DNA from 3 places in the Shewanella goraebulensis genome. Region 3 is predicted to be linked to each of the others. Evidence: predicted binding sites of a transcription regulator. Region 3 holds the regulator's gene; each other region holds the start of a gene.

Region 1 (4,360 bases), 210 kb from region 3:
GCATTAACATCATTTGCCTTTTCCCATGCATTGCCTATGGGTAATTATATTGTTGCTATCGCTCTGGCTGTATTTGCATTTACCACTATCCTAGGCTGGAGTTTTTACAGTGAAAAATGTATGCAGTACTTGTTTGGTGACAAGGTAGTAAAACCGTTTAGATTAGTGTGGACTCTCGTCGTACCTATTGGCGCAGTGAGCTCTCTTGAATTTATCTGGTTATTGGCGGACACGCTGAACGCTATGATGGCAATTCCAAACTTGATTGCGCTCGCATTATTGAGCCCTGTGGTATTTGCCCTAACACGTGAGTACTTTGCTAAGCAGAAAGCGCAAGCTTTAGAAAACTAATTAACCTCTAGCTAGTTTGATGTTATGGCATACACAGGGGAGTGTATGCCTTTACTTTTAAAGGGATATTAAATGATAAAACTCAATAGAAAAGCGATACAAACATTCAGCGGATTACTTATTGGAACAGCACTTCTAAGTGGTTGCAATGGCGTGTCATTTAGAACCAATGCAGATCAATATATTACCTATCAAGCAGTAGCCTCTACTGTTGAGGTATATCAACCGAGCGAACTTTATAACCACGACAACGAACCATTAGGTGAAGTGGTGACAACATTTTGCGCCAGCACCCGCGAACAAATAGAATTTGGTGCGCCTAGTTTGAATACTTTGCAAAAAGAACTGAAAGTTCAAACGAAAGAAAGAGGCGGTAATGCGCTTATTATTACTGACTGCGGTGAAATGATTTATCCAGCTTGTTCTATTTATTTAGAATGCAGTGGACTTGCTTATTTTTTAAAATCGTAATGATTAAAAGTGCAGCTAGCTTAATTAACTCACTTATAAAAATCTCGAGCAATAAGTGAGTTAATTGATTCAAAAAAACTCATCATCAAGATTTTTTCGTAATTCTGCCTGTTCTAAATAATCATCTAGACGTCGTTTAACCTGCCTTTTACGTTCAATTATTTCTGCTGAACGTTTGTTTCTAGGCGTGACCATAGCTTCAATTTCAGTGTCATTGGGAATGGTTTCAGTAATATTGGCCATCATTCTACCCTCTATGTCATTGTTAACTGACGATGCTGAGCCAGTGCTCAAACAAGTGTGAAAAGCGAAAGGTAAATCTGCCCTGAGTGTCACAGGTTACTTGGTGCCAGCAACGTCAATGTTTAGTAAAACGATAAAGTTTGGCTAATAGACATAAGCGAAAACATCAAATTAGCGACATAATTTGAATGTAGCAGCTATTTAAATATTTGCTTAGTTGTAGAATTGAAAACTTTTATTTTTGTCATTAAAAACGCCACTCAAATGAGTGGCGTTTTTTGTGCTTAACATGCTTAAATCAAGCTTTCATAATTTTGAAAGCGTTAATTAAGTCTTATAATCCAAAGCTATATGAGTAACCTAGTACAATTTTAGCATCATCTTCGTCTAAGTCAGTATCTGATGCAGTAAATGAAACTGTACCGTAATCAGTATCTGCACTGAGTGAAACATTGTATTCTGAGTAGCTATCTGTACCGAACCAGCTTGTGATGACATCACCATCTGAGTAACCGTAATGCACGCCCAGTGATAACTTTTCAGTTAATGGGAAGGTTAGGTTAGCTTGCGCATACATCATGTCTTTTGAATCTAATGGTTCAGCAGCGATATCATCTCCGCCATTCACTGTATGAGAGTATGAAACATCTAACCATTTCCATGCTAGACCAACAGTCACTTCACCAAAATCTACGCTACCAGGAGAGTCTGGGTATGCGTAATAAAGATAATTGATGTCATAGCTTAAGTCTTCTGTGATATTGCCACCGTAACCAGCGTAAATATCCAGCTCGTATGAGGTGCCGTCACCAAAGTCGACATTTGAAGCCCAACCGCCAACATAAAAACCAGAGTCTGCAGCATAATCAATGCCACCTTGAACTGCAGCGCCATTATCTGTTTGGCTCACACCACGCCATAGGTAGTTAGATGTCGCACCAATATTACCTGTAACTTCAGCTAATGCTGATCCACTGAGTAATAAACCTGTTGATAGCGCAATAGCTTTATATAACGATTTTTTCATTTTTCATTCCCTCAAGTTTTTCTTATTCATTGCACCTATTGCTTGCTCATCGGGCAGCTTGGTTCAATGTTGATTTTATCTGTATGAGGTGTTGCTAATGGTGTGCCATGTTTAAAAATGCATTAATATCATGAGGTTGGTGTGTTTTGCACCGACTTGTAGCAAAAATGTTGCATTAAAATGAGGCGGAGGCGCACTTTTGTTGTGCGTTATTACAGCAGGATTCAGTAGGTAGCATTAAGTTTGAGGCATAAAAAAACCTCCAAGTAGGAGGTTTTATAATTCAAGCTGTTAAATTAATTAACGCTATCTTTTAGTGTTTTACCAGCTTTGAATTTTGGTACAGTCGCTTCAGCGATTTGAATTTCTTTGCCGGTCTGTGGGTTACGGCCAGTACGTGCTGCACGAACTGAGGTTTCAAAAGAACCAAAACCTACGATAGAAATTTTGTCACCACTTTTCATGGCTTCAGTAACAGCTTCTTCAAAAGACTTTAGTGCGCGACCAGCTTCAGCTTTAGTTAACTCAGCATTTTCTGCAATTTTTGCAATTAATTCACTTTTGTTCATGTTGATATTCTCTGCTTTCCATAGATGTGTTTATTTAAAACTAGATTAACATGCCATAAGCCATGGGGCTTTGAAAGCCTTTTATCTGATAAATGTGTAGCTATAAGGCATTTAAACGACATTTTAGGGATAAATTACCTGATTGAGCTACTTCAAAGGCGTATATGACTAGTCAATTATGTCAGTCAGCTTAAATAGCTAAAGCTAAATATTATTCCTCTAACAGTTGATACAAGAGTTGTTTAACAAGTTTGGGTTCAAAAGGCTTATCACACAAAGCGTTAACTCCGGCACTAGAGACATTGCTTAAATGAGTATCATTGGCCTCAGAGGAAACCATTAAAATGGGAATATGTGATTGCTGACTTTCGTTGCGAATGTATTGTGTCAAGGCTAAACCATCAACACTTGGCATATTGTAATCGGTGATGACCAAATCGAACATTTGCTGTTGCATTAATTCAATAGCCTGAGCGCCATCTTCTGCTTCACTGATAACTCTGATACCTAAGTTACCAATGGTACGTTTAATGACGTTACGGGCCATGCGGCTATCATCAACCACCAAAGTACGAATATCTTGGACATCAAAATGGCTCAAATCCAGCTCATCATTACTGATTAAGTCAATGGTTGAGTTCAGTGCGGTAGCGAGATGATCAGCATCAAAGGGTTTGGGTAAGATTGCAACGACACCTGATTGTCTAAATATCTCTAATTGTTCACGGCGGCATTCGCTAGAAACCAGCATAAATTGAATATCTTGGTAAGCTTTATTCTGTTTAATGAAGCTTAAAAGTTCGGTTGCTTCACCGTCTTCAAAATGTAATGCACTGACAATGAGATCTGGCGTATGGCGGGCGATAATCTCTTTTGCTTCAGTAATACTCGAAGCGGTTTGAATGCTATTAACGCCTTCTTGATTTAATCTGGCTGTGATAATTTTACGTTGAACATCAGAAGGTTCTAACAGCAAAATGGATAACTCACTGGGTGATAAATGGCTCATTTTTATTACTTCTTATTATTTGAATTGAGTCTTATAACGCCTATTTTAACTTAAGCTTGGTCCTGAATACACATCTGCGCAGTTTTCCACTAACAAACTTGCTGCAAGTATTCTTTGGTTTTTTTACTTAATGCGACCCAATACTGAAACCCAAGAATGATAAAGACTGACAATGCAATTGCTGAAATGGGAATGTTGATGCCATTAAATTCAACTTTTACATCCTCTGGGGTAATTTGATAGGCGATGACAGCAGTGGTTGTTAACGCTAATGCGGCAAGGGTTTGGATTCCAAGATAAATTTTAAATACCATTCCCGCCCAGTGACTACGTTTTATTAGCCCAAAAAGGACAGGAATAACACCAATAGTAAATAGGTCTATACCTTGGATGGAGTAAGAACGCAGTAACGCTAAAATAGAAAGCAATACGTAAAATGCCATCAAAATGATAAGCCTGCGCGGCGGTTTAATGCTGATTGTGCTGAGTTTATTCATAACGATTAGATATAGGCTGTAAGGTTTTAGATTTTATGTGGTGTAGAATAGCGCGAGTAGACTCTGTTTTGTGAGTTGTTTGAAAAGAATTTAGGAAAATTAAAATGACAGACGCAGAATTTTGGTCTCTAGTGACTCGAAGTGCACCACAACAATCCGAGCAAGAGTGCCACGATGCCTTAAAAGAGAAACT
Region 2 (4,360 bases), 2.1 Mb from region 3:
TTGGTAAGAAATAACCCGTAAATTCGGGATAGTATATTTAACAAATCGTGACAGCGTTGACCTTAGCATGCCTGATGTCAATAAAATGGCTGGTTGTCCAACCATCTCTTGCTTCTGAGAAGCGTCTAATAATGACTTCTGCATGCGTTCTGCAAGGCCAGGTTCTATATTTGGCCCTTCACCGCCTGTCGCTTGCATAGACTTGTGCAACATCTGTTCCAACTCTGGTGCCAATGTTATGACAGGAATTTCTAATTCCGGACCAGAGATCTCTTGAACAATCATTCGCTTCAATGCAATTCGAACAGCAGCTGTTAATACTTCCGTATCATTACTCTTTGTACCGTATTCTAACAGGGTTTGCACGATTGTGCGCAAATCGCGAATAGAAACTCCTTCATTAAGAAGGTTTTGCATTACTTTAACGACTGAACCTAAAGGCATGATGTCAGGAATAAAGCCATCAATTAATTTAGGTGAGTTTTTACCTAACATATCCATTAACTGCTGTACTTCTTCATAGCCTAGTAGTTTCGCAGCGTTGTTAGTCAATAACTGGCTTATATGAGTGGCGACAACCGTTGCGGTATCCACCACGGTATAGCCTAAGGTTTGTGCATGCTCTCGCTGCTCTGGAGCTATCCAAACTGCTTCTAAACCAAATGCAGGATCAGTTGTTTCAATGCCATCTAGCTTGCCATAAACCTGCCCAGGATTAATCGCAAGCTCGCAATCGTGTCTCACTTCAGCTTCACCTACAACGACTCCCATTAATGAAATCCGGTAGCAATTCGGTGACAAATCGAGGTTGTCACGAATATGAACTGCAGGCACTAAGAAGCCAAGTTCTTGAGATAACTTTTTACGCACACCTTTAATTCTACCGAGTAATTCACCACCTTGACCTTTATCGACTAATGGAATCAAACGGTAACCAACTTCAAGCCCTATAGTATCGACATGCTGTACATCTTCCCAACTTAACTCTTTTGGCTCAGTATCTTTTACTTCTGCAGGATTTTTCACTGCTTGCTCAAGAGCAGCTGTTTTGTTGTCAATATTACGCTTATAAATCATATAGGCAGCAAAGGCTGTAATAAAAGCAAACGTTAAGAATGCAAAATGTGGCATTCCAGGCACGATGCCCATAATAAACAATACGCCTGATGCAATCGCCATCGACTTATGGCTGACAAACATCTGACTTATCATCATGCCACCCATATCACCAGATTCATTTTGGCGAGTCACCATCAATGCTGCTGCGATAGATAACAATAGACCTGGTATTTGTGCCACAAGGCCATCACCAATAGTCAAAAGAGTATAGATTTCAACCGCGCTAGAGAAATCTAACCCATGCTGAACCATACCGATAACAAAACCACCTAATATATTAATGACCAAAATCATGATGCCAGCAATAGCATCACCTTTTACAAATTTTGACGCACCGTCCATCGCACCATAAAAGTCAGCTTCTTTAGTGACTTCGGCGCGGCGAACTCGAGCTTGATCTTGGGTCAGCGTTCCAGCGTTTAAGTCAGCATCAATGGCCATTTGTTTACCTGGCATTGCATCCAAAGTAAATCGAGCACTAACTTCAGAAATACGACCAGCACCTTTGGTTACAACGGCAAAGTTGATGATAATAAGAATAAGGAAAACCACTAAACCCACGGCATAGTTGCCACCAATGACTACAGAGCCAAAAGCTTCAATAACCTTACCTGCAGCATCACCACCGTTATGACCTTCTAATAGTACGATTCGAGTGGACGCTACATTCAATGCCAATCTAAGTAAGGTGGCGACTAAAAGTACGCTAGGAAATGCGGCAAAATCGAGTGGTCTATCAGAATAAATAGCAACAAGTAACACAACTAGCGCTAATGCAATATTGAATGAAAATAGAATATCTAACAGGAAGGCAGGCATGGGTAATACCACCATACCTAGAGCAGCAAGCACTAATAATGGCGTACCAACACCTTTAAAAGTACTGAACCTAACTTGCTTAACTTGACCTAATGCTGCTTTTACATCCATCAGTAGGAAACCTTTATAGTAATATTCTTGACGCCGACCTAGTCAAAATGCAATTACTAAGCCAAAAGAATATTATTAAAAGAACAGCAAGTTTAATTGAAGATTTTGTAAACGATTTAGTGTTTTAAATCATCTGGTATGGGTTGATTCAAAGGAATAGGTTTTGGACGCTTACCTTTGCCTTTTTGATATTGTTTTAACTGAAAAACATAAGCCAAAATTTGCGCAACAGCTGTAAATAATCCTTCAGGTACTTGTTGCTCAATTTTAGTAGTGTGGTAGATTGCTCGCGCCAAAGGCGGTGCAGAAACAATAGGAACTTCGTGCTCTCTAGCTATTTCACGAATTCTAAAAGCAACATCATCAACTCCCTTAGCAATTAAAAATGGTGCAGCAGATTGACTAACATCATATTTAACTGCAACTGCATAATGTTCAGGGTTGACCACAATAACATCAGCATTTGGCACCTCAGACATCATTCGCTTATTAGCCATTTCATGCTGCATCTGCCTAATTCGGCCTTTTACCTCGGGTTTACCTTCAGTGTCTTTGTATTCATCTTTAACCTCTTGCTTGGTCATTTTAAGCTGTTTATTGTGATTCCATATTTGAAACGGTACATCAATCACCACAATGATTAGCATTGAAGAACACAATAAAATGAACATCCAAACAAGCAGTTCTAATGCGTGATAAACGTTGCCGGGTAAATGATCGCTCGATAATGTCATTATCTCAAAGAAGTAAAAACTCAATAAGAAATAAGCTGACACCGCAACAACCGCAAACTTGGCAATCCCTTTTGTTAACTCAACCAAAGCTTGTGTGCCAAACATCCTCTTGAACCCTTTTGCAGGATTCATTTTGCTGCCTTTTGGCATAAAAGCTTTAACAGAGAAAGTCATTCCGCCTAAGATAATATTGCCAATAAATGCTATCAAGGCCAAAAAAGCGATAAAGCTAATGAGCGGAAAAGCAAGTTCATTACCTATCACGCCCCATACAAGAAACATTGAATTGGTATCGAATATTTGATCCCGTTCCATGGTCAACATTTGGGTCATCACACTATGCAAACTACGAGCTAGATTGGGCCCTACAATAGCAAAACCTACAGCAGATGCTAATAACACTGCTGCAGTGCCTAGCTCTTTGGAGCGCGCCACCTGTCCTTTATCTCGCGACTGCTGCAGTCGCTTGGCGGTGGGGTCCTCTGTGCGTTCTTGACCTGTATCTTCTGCCATCAGTAACCTACTGAGTTATTGAGCCGTCAATTTGACAGGTCAGTAGCAAAATATCACACATCAATATTTGGCCTTGTAGCCAAACCTCATCGAAATGAGCCATGATGGGTCCTAAAGTTAGCCATAAAATTAATAGCCCTGTCACCATAGTGACAGGAAAACCAATGGCAAAAATATTCAACTGTGGTGATGCACGGGTCATCACACCAAATGATAAGTTGATAAGTAACAGCGCCACAATAGCAGAAATAGACATGGTTAACGCTGCGCCAAACATATAACCACCAAATTCAGCTAACTTACGATAGTTAGTAATACTGAAACCTTGATTTGAAATTGGAATGGTATCAAAACTTGCCACCAGCATTTTGAACATTAGTAAATGTCCGTCTACCGCCAAAAAAATAAGTGTTGCTAGTAGTAAAAAGAAGTTACCCACTACAGGCGTTTGTTGCCCAGAACCTGGGTCAACCATAGATGCAAAACCTAAACTGGTTTGCATACCAATAATTTGACCTGTGAGTACAAAAGTCTGCATCACCAAAATGGTAACAAACCCCATCGCTGTGCCGATTAAAATTTGCTGAGCTGAAATAAACACAGCGCCTAATGAGAATAGTTCTATTGGTTCGACTGGAGCAGGCAAAACAGGTGCCACAGCGACTGTGATTGCAACTGATAAAAACAAACGAATTCTGGCGGGTGTGGTATTGGCGCCAAAAACCGCCATCACCATTAACATGGAAGATATTCTAAATAATGGCCACACATAGGCTGCTATTGTGCGGCTGATTTCTTCAAATAAAATTTCCACCAGTTAACCTATCACCATAGGGATCATATCCACCATGTTATAGAAAAAGTCCATCATGGTTTGTACTAACCAATGGCCTAAAAACATTAATGAAAATAGTGTCGTTAATAGTCTTGGAAGGAAGCTCAAGGTTTGTTCGTTAATCGAAGTCGCAGCTTGAAATACTGCCACAATTAAGCCAACAAATAGACCTGGTAAAATAATTGCCGCTACAATCAATACAATAACAGACAGGGCTTCACGAAAAATA
Region 3 (4,360 bases):
AATGCGGATTGGGTAAGAAGCGCACATCAAACATAAAGTCTGCTTCAGCTGGCATACCATGCTTGAAGCCAAATGACTCAAAATGAATCACTAACTCTTTATCGATACTGCCCATTAATATTTGTCTGACTTGATCGCTGAGATCATAAATGGTCAATTGAGAGGTATCAATGTAGTGATCGACCATTTTAGCAATCGGTTCGAGTAAACGACCTTCTAGCTGAATAGCTTCTTGTAGCGAAATTTGGTTTTTAGATAGAGGATGTAATCGACGGGTTTCACTGTAGCGTTTAAGTAGAACCTGATCATTTGAGTTTAGAAATAAACTAATGATAGTCGTATCATCAGATAATAAGGCTATTTGCTCTTCTAGAACCTTGCCTTGCTCTTCAATATTTCGAACATCGACACTGATGGCGACAAGTTCGTTATTTCCCTTGAGCTGCTCAAGCAAACTGCCAATAAGTGGTAGAGGCAGGTTATCAACACAGTAATAACCTAAATCTTCTAATACCCTAAGTGCAACTGATTTACCTGAGCCTGATCGTCCTGATACGATGACAAGTTTCATGCAGTTATAACCTGATATAGTTCTGTAGCGTCATGACTCTTTCGAAGTCGCTTAAGGATTAATTTATCACTCAGTTTTTCAGCCATGGTAGACAGCGTACTTAAATGCTGTTGGCATTGATCTGAAGGAACTAGCAGTGCAAATAATATATCCACGGGTTTCTTGTCGATAGCATCAAACTCAATGCCTTCTTCACACTTGATCAAAATGGCTATCGGGTGTTCGATATCATTTAATCGACCATGGGGAATAGCTATGCCATTTCCAATACCTGTACTACCCATTTTTTCACGTGCTATTAAACTTTCAAAAATAGCCTGTGATGATAGGGTTGGGTACTGGGCAGCCATTAAATCGCTGATGAGTTCCAGTACTTTTTTCTTACTGCCCGGCGTGGCGCAGGTGGTGCACGCCGGTTGCAGAATGGTGCGAAGTTCCATTGTTAGTGTTTAATTAACTTCTCTTTATGTTTAATTACCTGACGGTCTAATTTGTCTATCAGGGCGTCAATTGCGACATACATATCTGCGTTTTGAGATACGGCAAAAACTTCACCTCCTTTGAGGTGTAATTTTGCTTCAGCAATTTGTTGCAGCTTCTGAACATTGAGCACAACGTGAACATTATTGATCTGTTCGAAGTGTCGTTCAAGCTTTGAAAACTTAGTTTGTACATACTCACGTAAAGATTGCGTGATTTCTACATGGTGCCCAGTCAGATTAATTTGCATAGATCATCCTCCATTACAAAGGCTTATAAGCTTTTGCGTTGGTTTGAGGGAGGGATGAGCATTGCTTCACGATATTTGGCGATCGTACGCCGAGCAACATTAATCCCTTGTTCAGCCAATAGCGTCGCCATTTTACTATCGCTAAGTGGCTTTTTCTGGTTTTCCGCTGCAACAAGCTTCTTAATAAAGGCACGAATTGCAGTAGAAGAACATTCTCCGCCATCATCAGTACTAACGTGGCTAGAGAAGAAATATTTTAGTTCAAAAAGTCCGCGAGGGGTGTGCATATATTTTTGAGTCGTCACACGAGAAATCGTCGACTCATGCATTTCAACTGCTTCAGCAATATCATTAAGCACCATCGGTTTCATGGCTTCTTCACCAAACTCAAAAAATCCTTGCTGAAATTGCACAATACAATTGGCCACTTTTAACAGGGTTTCATTGCGACTCTCAATACTCTTGATAAACCATTTTGCTTCTTGTAAGTGACCACGAATAAATTGGCTATCAGACTGACTTGCAGACCCTTTTGCCATGGCTGCGTATTGCTGATTCACACCAATTTTGGGCATGTTATCTGGATTGAGCTCTACGACCCAGCGGCCACTTTTCTTAAATACAGTCACATCAGGTATGACATATTCGTCTTTAATCGGCGTTATTTGTAAACCTGGACGCGGATTCAAGGTTTGAATAAATTGAATCGCTTCGCGTAAATCATCTTCTTTAAGCTTGGTTTTACGCATTAATAAGCGAAAGTCGCGGCCAGCAATTAAATCAAGGTGTTCACTAATGAGCAATTTTACATTGTCGATGCAGGGGATTTCATCTGGATATTGACCAAGTTGAATCATGAGACATTCACTTAAGTCTCTCGCTGCCACTCCTACAGGGTCAAAATGTTGCACGCGTTTAAGTACAGCTTCAACTTCGTCGAGTTCTATATCTTCAAGACCTAAGGCCTGCAATATGTCCTCAGTTGATTGGGTTAAGTAACCGCGTTCATCAACGGCGTCGATAATAGCTGTGGCAATAACAAGATCGTTTTCAGAAAAAGGAGTCAGGTTTTTTTGCCACTCAAGGTGTTCATATAAGCCTTCGGTGGTTTCACCTTGAAAAGGCATATCGTCATCACGAGCGACGGCCCCAGAGCCTGAACTAGGCGATGCGGTATAGACTTCATCCCATGTAGTATCCATCGGGAGATCTTCTGGCATCGACTCTTTGGTTAATGATTCCGTGGTATCAACGGTAGAGGTGTCTTTTTCAACGGTAACTTGGCTATTATCGCTAAAATCAGTGTCGGTTTGCTGGGCGTTTTCTTTTACGGGTTCTTTGGCTTTAGCAAACTCATCTTCGAGCTCAAGGAGAGGGTTTGAGTCAAGTGCTTGTTGAATTTCTTGCTGTAGCTCCAATGAGGAAAGTTGCAATAAGCGTATGGCTTGTTGCAACTGAGGGGTCATCGTCAGGTGTTGACCCATTTTGAGTTGGAGTGAGGCTTTCATTTACCGCTTATCCCTAATTGAATTTCATCATCGCGACTAACAATTGTGTGGGTCTAGCACCTTTTTATCGTTTTCTAGACTGACGTTAAACAATGCTTTGGTTTAGCATTTAGTTCAACGATAAGTTGAGTCTAGAACATAGCACTAAAAAGTGGGACTGATACTGGTCGCGAAATGCCATATTGTGCACTAAAGAATGCTAACTATAGCTTGAATTGCTCACCTAAGTATACTGACCTGACTTGCTGATTGTCTAAGATTTCAGCAGGCGTGCCTTCTGCAATTAAATCACCGTGGCTGACAATATACGCGCGCTCACACACATCAAGTGTTTCACGAACATTATGGTCTGTAATTAACACACCTAAACCACGACTTTTTAATTGTTGAATAATTTTCTTGATATCTATCACAGAGATAGGATCAACACCTGCGAAAGGCTCATCCAATAAAATGAACTTAGGATTGGCTGCCAATGCGCGTGCGATTTCTACCCGGCGACGTTCACCACCCGATAATGCCATGCCTTGGCTATCGCGAATATGAGTGATATTGAACTCTTCTAATAAGTGTTCTAATTCTTCAATGCGCTGCTCTGTGGTTAAACTCTTGCGGGTTTGTAACACAGCCATAATGTTATCGTGTACGGTCAGCTTTCGAAAAATACTGGCTTCTTGTGGTAAATAACCAATGCCTTTGCGAGCGCGGAGATGCATTGGATCTGCAGTGAGATCGTCAGAATCAATTAATATCCGGCCTTTATCGCTTTTAACTAAACCAACCACCATATAAAAGGTGGTGGTTTTACCTGCGCCATTTGGCCCTAATAGCCCCACAATTTGCCCAGTTTTAACTGTCAGGCTGACATTTTTAACTACTTGGCGGCTTTTATAACTTTTCGCCAAGTTTTCAGCTGTTAACGTTATTTGTGTCATTATTGAGTTTGCTCTAGCGCTGGTGCTTCAGGTAATGAATCTGTATTTGGCTTATCTTTAACTTGTTGGCCTTCAATTGAAGTCTCTATATTTGCTTCAGGTACTTCGATGACGGGCATTGCCGATTCAGAACTATTCTTGTGAGTATCAGTTTCTTCAGTAGTTGTTATGTCTGTAGAAGTTATTTCAGCATTATTGGCTTCTGTTTTCTCTTCACTGATAGATGTAGCTTGATTCTCAATGAGCTTTTCTGACTCTTCTGCTTTTGGTGATTCTAATTCAGGCTGCTCTGAATTATCTGTTGAGTCATTTAAATCTGGATAGTTTTCTGGTTGGAAAATCGTAATAACGCGATCTTTACCATCACCAGTACTTTCAGCAATCAATTGTTGCTTATCAATATTATAGCTAATCAAGTTACCAGTAACTTGGCTGCCAGCTTGATCAAGTTTAGCGTTGCCTTTTAGGGTCAAAATACTAGTAGCGAGTTCATATTTGATTTCATTCGCACTTGCAGTACCAATACGACCGTCATCTAATTCTTGGGAAAAGGTTGCTGGATTACCTGTGGCGATCATGGTTTTTTTGCCACCGGTTTCAGCACTAAATGCCCGTA

The links. Region 3 encodes sigma-54, which starts transcription at its own class of promoters, with help from an activator protein. Its sites were predicted from a motif close to GTTGGCACGNNNNTNGNNT; they were not measured.
Region 1: the regulator sigma-54 is predicted to act here: its motif matches at 2,184-2,202, upstream of QPX86_RS03465 (TorF family putative porin).
Region 2: the regulator sigma-54 is predicted to act here: its motif matches at 2,097-2,115, upstream of flhA (flagellar biosynthesis protein FlhA).

Annotation. Positions count from the first base shown of each region.
Region 1 is NZ_CP126972.1:834,193-838,552, forward strand. Features, by position in the region: gene QPX86_RS03450 (alanine/glycine:cation symporter family protein) at 1-351, shown strand, start outside; gene QPX86_RS03455 (hypothetical protein) at 424-822, shown strand; gene QPX86_RS03460 (hypothetical protein) at 892-1,068, opposite strand; gene QPX86_RS03465 (TorF family putative porin) at 1,400-2,092, opposite strand; gene QPX86_RS03470 (HU family DNA-binding protein) at 2,389-2,661, opposite strand; gene QPX86_RS03475 (response regulator transcription factor) at 2,873-3,670, opposite strand; gene QPX86_RS03480 (hypothetical protein) at 3,760-4,113, opposite strand; gene QPX86_RS03485 (DUF4240 domain-containing protein) at 4,272-4,360, shown strand, end outside.
Region 2 is NZ_CP126972.1:3,428,196-3,432,555, forward strand. Features, by position in the region: gene flhA (flagellar biosynthesis protein FlhA) at 1-2,049, opposite strand, end outside; gene flhB (flagellar biosynthesis protein FlhB) at 2,166-3,296, opposite strand; gene fliR (flagellar biosynthetic protein FliR) at 3,304-4,110, opposite strand; gene fliQ (flagellar biosynthesis protein FliQ) at 4,114-4,360, opposite strand, start outside.
Region 3 is NZ_CP126972.1:626,207-630,566, forward strand. Features, by position in the region: gene rapZ (RNase adapter RapZ) at 1-571, opposite strand, end outside; gene ptsN (PTS IIA-like nitrogen regulatory protein PtsN) at 568-1,011, opposite strand; gene hpf (ribosome hibernation promoting factor) at 1,014-1,301, opposite strand; gene QPX86_RS02630 (RNA polymerase factor sigma-54) at 1,325-2,809, opposite strand; gene lptB (LPS export ABC transporter ATP-binding protein) at 3,013-3,744, opposite strand; partial or broken gene lptA (lipopolysaccharide transport periplasmic protein LptA) at 4,059-4,360, opposite strand, start outside.